Regions from separate parts of the Sediminibacillus dalangtanensis genome, predicted to be linked through region 1. Evidence: riboswitches for the same ligand, from Rfam matches in the RefSeq annotation. Region 1 holds a riboswitch; the other holds the start of a gene.

Region 1 (9,357 bases):
GCATTCCCAATTTCTACTTTACTCATCAATTTAGCGGGAAGTTTTCTGCTAGCATGGCTGACAGGATTTGTTTTCACTAAAGCAAACCTTTCGACCGCCGTTCAATCGGCTATTGGCACAGGGTTTGTCGGCTCTTTTACCACTTTTTCTACATTAAGTGTCGAAACAGTTGATTTGTTCCATGATGAAAGGCTGCTGCTCGCCATTCTATATGTATTGACCAGCATAATCGGCGGCCTTACAATGAGCAAGCTGGGATATCAGACGGTAGTGAGGGATGAATCGAGATGAGCGAAATAGTATTTATCTTAGTAGGAATTGGCGGGTTTGTTGGTGCGATCGCCCGCTTTGCCATCAGTCAACTTGTAAAACGCAACTTTCGATTTACCATTCCGGCTGCGACCGTGTTTGTTAATGTTGCTGGTTCTTTTTTGCTCGGTTTATTGAACGGTTTGCATGTCGGTGAATATATCCTTCTTCTGGCGGGAACCGGCTTTTGCGGTGCCTTCACTACTTTTTCCACGTTCAAGCTGGAAGCAGTCCAACTTCACCTCCGCGAACAAAAAAGAGCATTTATTTTCTATACTATTTTTACTTATGCAGGCGGTATCGCTCTTGCTTTTGTCGGCTATCAGCTCGGTATGTTGTTCCATTAAACCAAACAGCAGCCCGGATCAGCCAGGCTGCTGTTATTTTAAACAGATTTCAACGCTTTTCCGGCAAGCATTTGAATGACCATATCATCCATTGGCGGATTATGAAGTCCCGCTCTCACATTGCGATAATAGCGTTCAAAGTTGTACTGTTTCGACAAACCTCTGCCACCAGCAATCCGTAGTGCCAAATCCACTACTTCATTGGACGCATTGGTTACGGATGTTTTGACTGCTGCAAGCTCTGCACCAAGCTGTTCTCTCGACTCAGGTGATTCATCCCATTTGCGTGCGACCGCGTACATGAAATAATGTGCTTGTAATAATTTCAAATCCATCTCGCCGATTTTTTGCTTGATATGCGATACTTCGGAAATGGGCGTATTTAAGCTGTTTGGCTGATAATTTTTAGCGAAGGTGACAGCATCGTTGCGTGCGGCCACTGCGATCCCCAGATAACATGCCGGGATGTGAAGCAGCCAGCCCTTCGGTTTGGAGGGTTTTCCTTGATTCACTTCAACCAAAGCCTGTTCAGGCAACCTTACCTCCTTGAGGACCAGGTCATCACTGCCCGTTCCCCGCATCGCCATGGTGTCCCAGGTATGTTCAACCTCGACTCCTGGTGTACCACGCGGGATTAAAAAAGAGCCGACTGCTTCTTTTTCTTCTACATAAGCAGTTACGAGATAGTAGTCGAGTACGCTGGCCATGGTGGTAAACGTTTTTCTTCCATTGACAATGTAATGATCATCCTGCCTGATTGCTTTTGTTTCGGGTATGCCCCCACGAGTGGGACTTCCGGTGGCCGGCTCGGATGCAGCTCGATTGACAACCAGCTTTTTTTCTCCGAGTTCACGGGCAAAAGCTTCAAACTGATCCTGTCGCCATAGCTGTTGTTCACTGAGTTCCATTACCACTCCCATATGCCAGCCAATGGACAACGCTGCAGATCCGTCTCCTTCCGCCAATTTCTCCTGCATCATCAGCAATTCACTCAAATTGATTTGTTTTCCGCCAAACTTTTCTGGAAGCGGAAGCGTTACATATCCTTCTTCTTTTAAATCCTGTAGGTTTTCCGGCGAAAACTGAGCCGACTGTTCTGTTTCTTCCGTTCTTTGTTTTAGTTTTGCTGCCAAACGGTCAGCTGTCTCCAGCAGCTCCTGCTGTCGTTGATTTTCAACGAATGCCTTTAAGAAATACGACACCATTATCACTCCTGTCCTTCATTTCCATTTCTTCTTCTATATTACATAAGGAATTTCTTAAATGACAAGTTTTCAACTTGGATTACTTGTGTTTCTTATCCTCATAAATTAATCCACATCACCAAACCTTCAGCTTTCAGCATGCCTTTAGCTTTGGTATAGTTAACAAGGATAGCCGGAAAAAGGAGGAGGACCAATTATGCAGACGCTTAAACAGGAAAGTCCTTTTTATTTAGCAGGGCTGATCATTCTCACCTTAGGGATTGGTTTAACCATTCAATCGCACTTAGGAACATCTCCATTCGATGCCTTGCTGGTCGGATTGTATCGCACCTTCGGACTGACAATCGGCTCCTGGGAGATTGTTGTGGGTTTTTCCATGATTGTGGGAAATGCCTTAGCCAAAAAGAGCCGTCCCGAATTTAGTGCCTTGATTACTTCCTTTATTACCGGTGTAGGTATTGATGGCTGGGTATTTTTATTAAATGACAGGATAGAGCCGGAAAAATTGGTCGGACAGTCGGTTTGTTTCACTGCAGGGTTGTTATTCACGGCTGTTGGAGTGGCGACCTATCTTCAATCAAGAATCGCACCTAATCCTATGGACCGCTCCATGATTGTGATTACGGAAATCACCGGATGGAGCGTCACCTATTCAAGAGCTTTGATAAGTATCATTCTGGTTCTTTTAGCTTTTCTGTGCAGCGGGGCAATTGGTCCAGGCACCTTGATTAATGCCCTATTCAGCGGCGTTTTGATAAGCATTCTGCTCCCCTATATTAAAACGCTAAAGCATAAGGTAAGTATGGGAAAACATACTGCCCCTCATTGCTGAAGAAACAGAGCTCACAGAGGTATCTGGATAAAAATCCGTGCTGAATAAACAAGCGCAGTCCATTTGTCATTTAATTGACTATGGGCTGCGCTTGTTGTTTTTCAATGCTTTTAGCAAAGCAGATTGAAAAACCGAAAGATTCTATTTGGTATAACAGATGTTCTTTTTTTAAACAATGGGTCTTTGCATTACACTTTAAAACGTCCAATCAATCCATTTAAATTATCAGCCAGCCTGGAGAGTTCTGTCGACCTGTCTGCGATTTCTTCCATCGAACTGCTTGTTTGCTGAATGGAAGCAGAAGTTTCTTCGATGCCTGCTGCCGATTCTTCTGAAACAGCAGCAATATCTTCAATTGACTGGCTCATTTGCCCGCTTGTTTCCACGATACTGTTCAGGTTTCCAGTTATGACCGTGACACTGTCGACCATTTCATTTATGGAATGATTGATGCCGTCAAATGTTTGTCCGGTTGATTTGATTTGCGCTGTCCCGTTTTCCACTTCTTGATATCCGCCTTGAAGGGCTTCGGCGACAGAACCGGATTCTGCTTGTATGCTAGTGACGATACCAGTAATATCTGTTACCGAAGCAGATACCTGTTCAGCAAGTTTTCTTACTTCATCGGCCACTACTGCGAAGCCTTTTCCTTGCTCACCTGCACGCGCTGCCTCGATAGCGGCATTTAATGCAAGCAAATTGGTTTGCTCCGCGATATCTTTTATGACTCCAACCAGTTTTGATATTTCTTTTGACTGGTTGTCCAATCCTTTTACTTTTTCCACGGCATTTTTGACAATGGTATCAATTTGGCTCATTTGTGCAATGGAAGAATGCATCTTATGGCTGCCTTCCTCCGTCAGCTTCAGGACACCTCCGGATTTCTCATGAATCGTATTCCCGCTTTCATGCGCTTCCTTAATTTTATCCGTGAAACCGGCCATTGATGCAGCCAAATCTGTCGTGGTATTAGCCTGCGATTCCGAGCCTGAAGAAAGCTCTTCCATCGTGACTGCCACTTGGTTGCTTCCTTCTTTTACTTCATTTGCCGATTGACTCAATTCTTCACTTTGTCCAGAAACGGTCGTTGAAACCGAGGTGATTTCTGTCACCAATTCCCGCATATTTTCGTTCATTTGGTTGACTGCTATTACTAGCTGCCCGACTTCATCCCGGGAATGAACTTTCAGAGGTTCACGGCTCAAATCACCTTCCGCAACCAGTTTCATCCGTTTCATCACCCGAGATACGGGATTGGTGATCATACGCGCAGTTATAACTGCTATCAAGATACCAACCACAGCAACAAGGATGGAAATGGCTACACTGGTAATCTGTGTTGTTTTCCCTGAAGAAACCAGACCGTCTCCGACTGTTTTGATTTCCGCTTCCCTTTGCACAGCCATATCATTGAAACCTTCCATCAATTCCCCAGCCAGCGGTTTAACCTGCAAGGATAAATTAGAAATCGCCTGGTCTTCATCGCCGTCCTTATATACGGCAAATACTTGTTCCCGGACCGTCGTTTCCCATTCGTCCCCTTTGGCGACCAATTGTTTCACTTGCTCATTATCGCTTAAAGCTAAAATCGTTTTTTCCATCTGCTCAAGCTCTTCGGCATATCGATCAAATTGTTCCAGATAGTCCGGATCCCCATAGATCACATATCCTCTAGTCAACGCAATCATTTCTGCAATATGGAAAGCAGCCCGTTCATCTGCGATTAGTAAAGGGAGCTGTTCCGCGACTATCGACTCGGTATCTTGGTTTACCTTCTCTTGTGATAAATAATTATAAAGTCCGAATCCGATTACTAGTAAAATAACTACTGAGAAGCCCGCCAAAATCTTTGTTCTTAACCGTTTAAATTGAAATAGTTTCATTGCTTCACCTTCTCCCTTTGAATTAGGCCAAAAGCTGTTTTACAGTCACGGCACTAGTAAGCATATTTTCCCGCTGCATCAATCCTTTCTTTTCCATATTTCCAACTGCAAGACTTCTTCATGCTTTATGGATGGATCAACAAAGCGATCTCCATCTTGCCAATGGTTTCAAAGATCAACTCGACCTGTAGGGCTTGATGAAAGTTTCCAAGTACCTTATGCCCATCCGAAGTAACCAAAGGAGAAGTAATGTCTGTTTCCAATCCCTTTTCATAAATACCAGTTGACATGCTGCCGGCAATCATATTGCCGAGCTCACCCGAAAAGGAGTGGAGCATCTCTCCTTCCAGCGGCATGCCGAACATTGCTTCACCAATCGATCCAAATAAACCATCGTTGGCTTTCAAAACCAAAGTACCTTCGACATCTCCCGTTACCTCGATTACTACGCCGAAAGGAATCGTCAAAGATTCTTTTAGTACTTTTGCTTTGCCTATTTCTGCTTCCAACGGAATGACAGCTTGAATAGACTTTAATGTTTCATTGTATAATTCTTTTACAACTCGATTCTTTTCACTTGTTACGATGATAACCACTCCCCATTTTCGGAATATTCTAACAAAAATAGTCATAAAAAGTGGCTATTCCCGTTCTCTGAATAGCCATAGACTAGTTGAAAAGATATCGGCAGCCAGGCGATCATAGCCTCGGAGGCTTTAGACCCTAAGCTTTGCGTCCCCTTTTTTCAAAGAGTTTGCCCTTTTCGTTCGTTCTTTTTGACTAAGTATAAAGTATTAGTTGGTTTGCATTCATTATAATATATTTTCGACATAATTCAACATATTTTTGTGTAATTAGTAAATAAATTGTATCCTTTCCATTGTTGTGGTAATTTCCCCATCTTAATGAAAAAGCCCAAGTGCTGAATCAGAGGCAGTAAAACAAATTGAATGTGATTTTTTCCTCTTCCTGTTTCACCTCATCGACGGAATGAATAATAGTAATCAAAATTGCCGCTCATTTAGGATCGTTGGAACTGAAAAGGGTAATATCACAGAGCGAATAAAAAACACCGGAATCCTTTTGGAAGTCCGGTGTTTATGTGATTATTCCATACTGCTAGCAACTTCGTTTACCATTTCCGACACGGAAATCAATCCTCCGCCGGATAGGTACCAATAATCTGGATTCAGATAAACAATATTCTCTTCTTTATATGCTTTTGTATCTTGTACTAGTTTGTTATCCAATGTTTTTTCGGCAGAGGATTCACCGCCTACTACTTTATTCCGATCCACGACAAATAAATAGTCCGGATCTTTTTCTACTAAGTATTCAAAAGATATATTTTGTCCATGTGTGGAAGCTTCGATGTTTTCATCAACTGCCGGAAATCCAAATACATCATGAATCACGCCAAAACGGGAACCAGGACCGTAAGCATTGATGCTGCCATCGTTGGTAAGGATGATTAAACTATTTTTCCCGCTTGCGGAAGCTTTTTCATTCAAGTCGGAAATTTGCTCGTCGATTGTAGCCAGTTCTTCTTCCACTTCAGACTCTTTACCGAAAATTTCTCCCAGTACTGTTGCGTTTTCTTTAAAAGAATCCATATACCTGGTCGTGTCGACACCAAGATGGATGGTAGGTGCCAGCTCGTTCAAATCCTCATATGCTTCGGCAGTACGGCCAGAAATGATGATTAGATCAGGATCGATCTCGCTTAACTTTTCGAAATCCGGTTCGAAAAGGGTACCGGCGTTTTCATACTCCTCACTATCATAATCAGCTAGGTAAGAAGGGAGATTTTCCTTTGGTACGGCTGTTACATCGACATCAAGTTTTTTCAATGTATCGAGTGATCCAAAGTCAAATACCACTACCTTTTCTGGATGGACAGGTACCTCGGTCTTGCCTAATTCATGCTCGACCGTAACGGTCTCCTGTTCCCCGTTATCTGAAGCAGCCGCAGCATCATCACTGGATGAATCCTGACTTCCGCATGCTGCTGTAAACACAGCTAATATAAGAATGGAAATTAGCACTGCTAATCTTTTTGTCATAACCTTTCACCTCTTGTTAAAATATGTTTTTAATAGACAGGATAAAGCATTGCTCGTCTTCCTCGCACTGTCGTCCTGCTTTCCTTTCGACATCATGGAACAGTTATTACTTGGGGCCCACTGTCAGAATGCCATTCAGGACTGCAGTTGGCAGTGCTACCGAAAAGTCACTATACTATCCTGTCATTTGATGCACAGTGTTAAGAAAAATACAAACAAATCCTGCATTGATCGATATCCTGGATATCGATATCCATATCATACACTTCTTTCAAGACCGCCTTGTCAATAATCTCATTTGTCGGTCCCTTGTTCACAATCTTTCCGTCTTTTAATGCCACAATATAATCAGAATAAACAGAAGCAAAGTTTACATCATGAATGACGAGGATGACCGTTTTTCCAAGATCATTGACCAGCCTGCGCAAGACTTTCATGATTTGCACGGAATGCTTCATATCAAGATTGTTCAGCGGCTCGTCGAGCAAAATATATTCTGTATCCTGTGCAATGACCATGGCGATATATGCCCGCTGCTGCTGTCCTCCACTTAACTGATCGAGGAATTTGTCTTGAATGTCCTGTAACTCCATATAGGCAATTGCTTCATCGACGAATCGCTTGTCTTCTTTGCTTAATTTTCCCTGGGAATAAGGGAAGCGGCCAAAGCTGACCAGTTCTTTTACAGTAAGCCGGATACTTATATGGTTGGACTGACGCAAAATCGATATTTTCTTGGCCAGCTCTTTGTTTTTACTTTCACTCACTTCCTGGCCATCTATCAAAATTTCACCATGGTCTTTCGCTATTAAACGGCTGACCATCGACAACAGGGTGCTTTTACCGGCCCCGTTTGGACCGATAAAAGAAGTAATTTTTCCTCGTGGTATATTCATTGATACATTATCCACTACATTTTTCATTCCATATTGCTTGGAAACCTCTTTTACAACTACCATGCTTTACTCTCCTTTAATAAAAGATAGATAAAGTAAACACCACCGACAAAATTGACGATTACACTCAAGGTCGTGGAAAAGCTAAACACTCGTTCAACGATCAGCTGTCCGCCGACAAGGGCGACAATGCTAATTAAAACAGACCCAAGAATCAGGTAGCGATGGCGATAGGTTTTCAAGAATTCGTGGGCCACATTTGCCACCAACAGGCCAAGAAAGGTTATCGGGCCGACCAGTGCCGTGGATATCGACACCAGAATTGCAATGATGACCAGCATCCGTTTGACCACATAATCGTAATCAACACCCAAATTGATTGCCTGTTCCTTTCCTAGTGCCATCACATCCAGATACTTGGAAAAACGCCAAAAATAAATCGCTATCAGCAACACCAGCACAAATGAAATGGTAAGCAAGTCGGTATTTACATTGTTGAAACTGGCAAACATTTTATTCTGGACGATCATAAATTCATTTGGATCGATCAGAACCTGCATGAAAGTCGACAGGCTCTCAAAAAAGGTACCAAAAATCAGTCCGACCAAAAGGAGAAAGTAAATATTCTTGCCACTCTGTTTAAAAAGCAGCTTATAAAGCACTCCGGCAAACAAGACCATCATGCCGACAGAAAGAATGAAATTGAAATTTTTATTTAAAACCATCATGCTATTAGATCCAAATACAAAAATGATAAACGTTTGAATCAGTAAGTAGAGCGAATCCAAACCGATAATGCTCGGAGTGAGAATCCGATTGTTGGTGATGGTTTGAAAAATGATAGTTGAAAATGCGATTACTCCGCCTGTAAGCACGATAGCCAAAATCTTCGTTGTCCTTCTTGGCAATATGTAGTCCCAATTGCTGCCTGCGCTTCCGAACAGGAAGATGAGCACCAGGACAGCAGACATCACTGTAAGGATGATTAGTTTTGTTCGATTACTCATATGCTTTTCTCCTCAATACCAGGTATAGAAAAATCCCGCTGCCGATTACGCCGACGGTGACACCGATGGCAATTTCATAGGGATAAATGATCACCCTGCCGATCACATCACAGGCAAGAACAAATACGGCACCTAGTAAAGCAGTATGAGTAAGGCTTTTTTTCAGATGGTCTCCCTGATAAATAGTAACGATATTCGGAATGATCAAACCCAGAAAAGGAATCATTCCGACAGTCAGAACGACTACCGTAGTTACCAGTGCGACTATCACCAAACCGATATTGACAACTTGTTTATGGTTCAACCCCAAGTTGGTTGAAAACTCCTCGCCCATACCGGCTATCGTAAAGCGATTGGCGTAAAGGTAAGCAATAGCCAGCAATGGAATACTGATAAACAATATTTCGTATCTCCCCTGCATAATCAAGGCGAAATTGCCTTGCAGCCAGGATGACATGTTTTGAATCAAATCCTCTTTATATGCAAAAAAAGTAGTGATCGAGCTGACAATATTGCCGAACATCAATCCAACGAGTGGAATGAAGATGGCATCTTTGAATTTTACCTTGTCGAGAATTTTCATAAAAATAAAGGTTCCCAACAAAGCAAAGAAAAAAGCAACCATCATCTTTTGCAATGGTCCTGCTGAAGAAAACAGCATCAACGACATCAGAATGCCGAACCTGGCCGAATCAATAGTTCCAGCCGTAGTAGGAGAGACAAATTTGTTTCTGCTCAGCTGCTGCATAATCAAACCGCATATGCTCATTCCCATTCCGGCAATCAATATACTGATAAGCCTTGGTATCCTGCTC
Region 2 (6,358 bases), 410 kb from region 1:
TCCTGAACAAGCAGAACGGCACTATCAGTTAATAAAACAACAGCTGTCTTTCCCCGATGGCGTCCGATTGATGAACCGGCCGGCTAATTATTCCGGGGGTGTCAGTACCCACTTTAAACGGGCAGAACAGGCAGCTAACTTTGGCAGAGAAATCGGTTTGCAGTATGTCCATGCCCATATTCGTTTTGTCGAGGCAATGGCCAAACTAGGAAAAGCGGGAGAAGCTTGGAGCGGCTTGGATGTCATTAATCCGATCCAAATCCATCAAGCCGTGCCGAATGCTGAATTGCGTCAGAGCAATGCTTACTTCAGCAGCTCTGACGGCAAATTCAAAACTCGATATGATGCCCAGGATAATTTCGGAAAACTCCGTACCGGGGAAGTTGCAGTGAAGGGCGGCTGGCGGATATATTCCAGCGGACCAGGAATCTATATGAATCAATTAATTACCCATGTACTAGGAATACGACAGCAGTCGGGCGATCTTGTCATCGATCCGGTTCTCCCGGATTCAATGGACAATCTCGTATTCGACTTCCGTTTCCTGAACAAGCCGGTCACCTTTGTTTACCACCTTGGCCAAAAAGAAAGACAAGTGCTTGTCAATGGCGAAAAAATGACTATAGATGTAGAGGCCAATCCTTACCGGCAAGGTGGATTTATTGTCAAAAAGGCAGAATTGGAGAGAACATTGCAGACAGATAAAAATAGCGTGGAAATCTATTTATAAAAGAAAATCTCCGGCAACTGACTTTCTCTTTTTAGTCATGTTGCCGGTATTTTATTCTCTTTATTAGTTAATTTCTGGTAAAATGAAATTAGCATTTATACTAGGGGGATTGTTTTATGGGAAATTTACTGTGGGGAGATGTGCTCGTACAGTTTGTTTACTTACTCATCTTGGTTTTGATTGTGATGTTGTTCGTCTCGGTGTTCCGTTCCCAGGCAAAGCGGCAGAGACAATTAGACCGAATCGAGAAAAAAATAGACCAGTTAAACGGCAGAGAAAGATCGGATGATCAACGACGATAACGACTTAACCTTAAAGTACCTTGCCGGAGTACCGTATTTATACAAAAGAGGTTTAGAATGCTTTATTTTCCAAGTTAGTTAAAGGGGATATAGAAGATTAAAAAGAAAAAGCGAACGAGTTCGAATGCATTTCGAATCTCCGTTCGTTTTTCTCTGTAGTCACTATGCTTTTGTCCCAGCATTATATTTTAGTCGTGTCTCAAGCTATAAGCTTATAATCGAAACTGTCTTATTAACCCATTCAACTCTTCTGCCAAGTTGGAAAGCTGTTCGGAACTGTTGGCGACTTCCTCCATCGAGCTGCTGGTCTGCTGGGAAGATGCCGAGGTTTGCTCTACCCCTGCCGCCGCCTCTTCAGATATTGAAGCTATTTCTTCAATCGAGGCATTCATCTCCTGGCTTTTCGCAGCGATGGCCGCCAGGTTGCCCGAAACCATTTGGACACTATCCACCATTTCAGAAACAGAGCTATTGATACTAGCAAATGTTTTGCCCGTTTTCTCAATTTGACTAGTCCCTTGTTCAACCTCTTTATAGCCACCTTGTAGCGACTCTGTTACATTGCTGGATTCCGTCTGGATATTGCTTACAATGTTTGTAATATCCGTTACAGAGACTCCAACCTGCTCAGCCAGTTTTCTTACTTCATCGGCTACAACTGCAAACCCTTTTCCATGTTCACCAGCACGAGCGGCTTCAATCGCAGCGTTCAGCGCAAGCAAGTTGGTTTGTTCAGCGATATCTTTGATCACCGATACAAGCTTGGAGATTTCCTGTGACTGGGAATCTAATCCTTGCACTTTTTTCACTGCATCTTGCACGATTGTATCGATCTTTTGCATTTGTTCAATCGATGACTCCATCAAGCCACTTCCATCTTTCGTCATTCCGAGCACACGGCTGGATGTTTCGTCGATATGGGCGCCACTTTCATTTGCCTCCTGTACTTTTTGAGAGAAATCCCCCATAACAGAGGCCAATTCAGAAGCGCTGTTCGCCTGCGACTCTGAACCTGATGCCAATTCCTGCATAGTGGTAGCCACCTGTTGGGAACCGGCCTTCACTTCGTTGGCCGACTGCGTCAATTCTTCACTTTGACCGCTAACTGTTTCGGAGATCCCGGCAATTTTCTCTACCATCTCCTTCAGACTGTAACCCATCGTGTTAATAGAAGCAGCAAGACGGCCGATTTCATCCTTACCATCGTAATCAACTGAATCAACTGCCAGATTTCCATCGGCAATCTGATCACTGACATAAATGACTTTATTCATATTCATGATAACAGAACGGCTGATCAGAAAGACAAGCAAACCACCTAAAACCACAGAGGCTGCCATCGCTATAAGTAATACGTTTCTGGCTACAGCGGAACTATTTGATGCTTCATTAATAGCCAATTGACGATCAGCAACTACTGTTTCCCGCAAGCTATCCAATAATTGCACAGTCTCTGAACGAAGCTGGTCGGATTCCACTTTTAAATTTGCAAGCAGGGATGCTTCATCTTGTTCCACTGCCGGAATGATCACTTCCAGGAACAAATCGTTCATCCGCTTGTCGTTCTCCAGGATTTGGGAAAAAAGTTCCTTTTCTTCGGATGTATCCATTTTCGCCTTCAATTCATTCTCTAACGCATTAAATCGATCCATACGCTCGTTATATTCATCTATGTAGCGAGAATCATCGTTATTCAAGTAACTGGCGATTCGTACCGATTTGGATCTGATCAGGGAACCCATTTCTGTCACCTTTATCGCCCGGTCTCCTCTTCTGTCCACTTCATCAATATTATTGCCGATCCCATTGATGAGGGTAGTAACAATACCTGCAGAGATACCGAACAAAATAAAAACAACAATTAAACTGGCCCCATACTTCCAGCCAATGCTCACATTTGAAAACTTCAGGCTGGGTAACTTAATCTTTTTCCACATATTTCTCTACCCCTTGTTGCAGCATGCAGCAGTAAGTTCTCTGGCAGCTGTATTTTATGTGACTTCCCTGTTGAATTTTTTATAGATAAAACCAGCGTTGCCGTAATGCATACAAAACGGCATTCGTCCGGTCTGGCACATTTAGTTTTCTAAAGATAGAACTCACGTGATTCTTAACTGTTTTCTCTGTAATAAATAAGAATTTGGCAATTTTATCATTACTAAAGCCTTTCGTAAGCAACTCCAGTACATTCCATTCCCGTTCTGTCAGAATTCCGACTGGTTGTTCGACCACCTTGTTTGAAATCTTCAAGTAATCCTGAAACAAAACCGTCGAGAGCTTGGGATGTACATATACATGACCTTCTAAGACGCAATCAATACCATTCGACAATTCCTCTGGCTGCATGCCGTTGAAAAAATAGCCATCCAACCCCTTTTGAAACCAGTCGTTCAGCCTGGAAATATCGGGATCTGCAGTCCAAACAATCACCTTTTCTTCTTTTTGTTTCTGCCAATCAATCAATTCCATAATGGAATGACTATCTGTGTCAATGTCGACGATCAATAGGTCTACAGTTTCCCCAACTTGCATAAGGGTTTGGCATTCACTATAAGAAACAGCTTTGACTGAATGAGATGGATACTTATTCATCAATGCATTGATAATACCATCTCTTAATAGACAACGATCTTTCACCACAATAATATTCAATTCCAACTCACACCAATCTTTCCTTCGTATTCCCCAAAAATTTCTGTCTTCATCCCCCTATAAACCAAACCATCATTTTTATCCAGACAGTAACACATCACCTCGTTTTTACTAAAAATCCCAAAAAAATAGCTCTTCCTAATCAGGAACAGCCAGACATAGCTTGATTTCTATTAAATCAAGTGTTGGCAGCCAGGCGATCATAATTACGCGTGAGTATAATGACTCATGACATAACCTTAGACCCTGGGCTTTGCGTCCTAACCTTTCGATTAGTTTGCCTTTATCAGAAATTATTCACATTCGTTTGTAGTTCTTTAGTAAGTATACTGTGTCATTTTTCACTTTTCAACATAAATTTACAAATAATGCAGATATTTTTTATTTCTAAAATTTAATCGCTTGCATTTTTCGGAATATTGTGTCTTATAAAAGGGATATAAATAATAAAAAATAGCAGGGATGTCCAACAATCGGCACTCCTGCTGTTCTTTAGCTTCCATAATCCATTTTTTGATAACGTCCCCCGAAAAACCTGGTACAGACCGAATAATATAAAGCCAAGCGAAACGACGCCGAGCTTCCAACTGCCATACGGCTGCTGAGCGAGCTCAGACAACGCTTCATCCAAACCCTTTGCTTTATCAGGGTTTGTTGTGACAGCTGTCTGCACAAAGAAGAAACCGATAAGCCCAAAGACTATTCCCCGGGAAATCATCCCGATTTTTCCGGCGATTCTTGCAACCTTTTCTTCCTTTTCCTCCATTTCGCCCTGCTTGAACTTTTTCATGTAACTGCCTTTTATCCCGATACCCGCTTCATAAATGGCAAAACAAAAAACGACAAAGCCAAAAATCCCAAGCAGCCACGGACCATACGGCTGGGATAAAAGTTTTGCCGACATTGTCTGCTCAGAATTCCCGCCACTTCCTGCATGTACCGCGATTTTCAGCGCCTTAAACGAAATTCCGCCATAAATCAGCGCGCTGATGAAGAAGCCGGTACGAATGGCCAATCCCCGTATCCCCTTTCCATAGTCATCCGGGTCTTTAAATGCTCTGATCATTGCCAGACAATATAACCGAACAGTCCGATTCCAATGATCCAAACCAGGATCTCACCGAGCGGAAGAGCGGCAAGCGATTGAAACATACCGCTCGTACCAGCGGTTTTTCCGCCAAATCCTGCAGCTGCCAGCAAAGCAAGGAATCCGATTAAGGCAAATACAATTCCCTGTGCCATGTATCCTATCCTTCCAAAACGACGGATCCATGGCTTTGCTTGTTTATGTTGTTGGTCTATTTCTGCCTTCGTGGAAGGTATATCCATATTTATCCCCTTCTTTCGCAAGGATTGAAGTATAAAACATTATTCCCTTACGAAAAGAAGCAAAACTTGCCGCTTAGTCTCCAACTAGAAAAAGTCTGTAAGATACGTCTGCCGGACAGGCAGCATTTCATCAAGCAATTCCACTTCCTTGGGGCTGCCGCTGAACATTCCCGCAGCATACAACTCCGAAGGCCGCTTTGCGCCAAGAAGCATCACAGTAAGCTGTTGGATTGTGCAGAAAATGGCGTTTTCCTCAAGAATTTCATCTTCGATGCGAACAACTTGCCCACCCTCAATGCGATAACTCCCTGCATTATCAGGCAAAAAATCATCTTCCACATGCAGGTGAACAGGCAGCGAAACGTTTTTGGACCGAAAAGGATAAGCTTTCAGAAATGCTGGCACATCGACAATCCGGGCCATGAAATAAGGCTTAATCTCCTGCGGAAACCTTGGCTCATCCATCTTCAAAGGCAACAAATCATTTTCCGGCATTTCCATTTCCACTTTTTCCACCATCGAGTCATGGTTGGCAATGAATTGCATGAGTAAACCCCAACCATTTAACGACAAGTAAACAAACTCCTCAACAGTGAGAATGTCATTCTTGACGTAGTAAATAAGATACCCTTCGGCTTCATCCTGCTCATTATAGGTCACAGCGATTTGCTCGTTTCCAGTCAGCACCCTTTGCTCCCACCACCGTTCATCCCTTACCAGCATGCCATTGTAATTCTTGGCGAAACTGCTATAAAGGGAGTGCAACAACCCGATATCTTTTTGCACCCTGCGGACATAGCCGCTTCCATTCCAGTCTTTCTTCAACTGGTTGATCGGCAGCGAATAGTGTTTGTTTGTAAAGGCCAGCTCCCACCCGTATTTCCGGTAAAAAGGAAAGGAGAACGGGTGCAGGAAAGACAATGTTTGACCATTTTCTTTCATGTCAAGAAGCGCATGATGCAACAGGTGCTTTACGATACCCTGGCGTCGATACTCCGGCCAGGTCGCTACGTTGCCGATTCCACCCATTGCAAATTCTTTACCGTTCAGATAGCAGGATAACGAATGGAGGTGCAGTTTGCCGGCAAGTGTTCCCTGTTCCATCCAGCCCCAGATTTTGTGATGTTTTGTTTCTTCTATTTTTTTCTGCCTTTCCTCCGCAGACAGTTCATATTGAAAGGCAAATTGGGACAAAGCGAAAATCTCCGGGAAATCCTTTTCAGTCAATCGTTGTATTGCTGTCATCATCCATCTCCCCTTTCATTCGTTACTCACATATAACTTCCAACTGACTGGCGATGACCTTTTCCACCTGCTTTTCGGTTAACCGTTCCGGTTCCAGCAT

What was found. Region 1 has a riboswitch for cyclic di-GMP ahead of ERJ70_RS13735 (chemotaxis protein CheX). Riboswitches for the same ligand answer to the same signal wherever they lie in the genome.
Region 2: it holds a riboswitch for cyclic di-GMP, as region 1 does, so the genes downstream of both, ERJ70_RS15605 (response regulator transcription factor) here and ERJ70_RS13735 (chemotaxis protein CheX) in region 1, are expected to answer to the same signal.

The regions. Positions count from the first base shown of each region.
Region 1 is NZ_CP046956.1:2,727,707-2,737,063, forward strand. Features, by position in the region: gene crcB (fluoride efflux transporter CrcB) at 1-291, shown strand, start outside; gene ERJ70_RS13715 (fluoride efflux transporter FluC) at 288-656, shown strand; gene ERJ70_RS13720 (acyl-CoA dehydrogenase family protein) at 695-1,861, opposite strand; gene ERJ70_RS13725 (YczE/YyaS/YitT family protein) at 2,058-2,693, shown strand; gene ERJ70_RS13730 (methyl-accepting chemotaxis protein) at 2,882-4,576, opposite strand; gene ERJ70_RS13735 (chemotaxis protein CheX) at 4,702-5,208, opposite strand; cyclic di-GMP riboswitch class I at 5,260-5,345, opposite strand; gene ERJ70_RS13740 (siderophore ABC transporter substrate-binding protein) at 5,683-6,639, opposite strand; gene ERJ70_RS13745 (iron ABC transporter ATP-binding protein) at 6,840-7,598, opposite strand; gene ERJ70_RS13750 (iron chelate uptake ABC transporter family permease subunit) at 7,592-8,506, opposite strand; gene ERJ70_RS13755 (ABC transporter permease) at 8,535-9,357, opposite strand, start outside.
Region 2 is NZ_CP046956.1:3,140,886-3,147,243, forward strand. Features, by position in the region: gene ERJ70_RS15590 (GH36-type glycosyl hydrolase domain-containing protein) at 1-730, shown strand, start outside; gene ERJ70_RS15595 (DUF4083 domain-containing protein) at 847-1,032, shown strand; gene ERJ70_RS15600 (methyl-accepting chemotaxis protein) at 1,245-2,969, opposite strand; gene ERJ70_RS15605 (response regulator transcription factor) at 3,049-3,684, opposite strand; cyclic di-GMP riboswitch class I at 3,869-3,976, opposite strand; gene ERJ70_RS15610 (DUF1206 domain-containing protein) at 4,079-4,792, opposite strand; gene ERJ70_RS20055 (DUF1206 domain-containing protein) at 4,747-5,013, opposite strand; gene ERJ70_RS15615 (GNAT family N-acetyltransferase) at 5,098-6,261, opposite strand; gene ERJ70_RS15620 (TetR/AcrR family transcriptional regulator) at 6,281-6,358, opposite strand, start outside.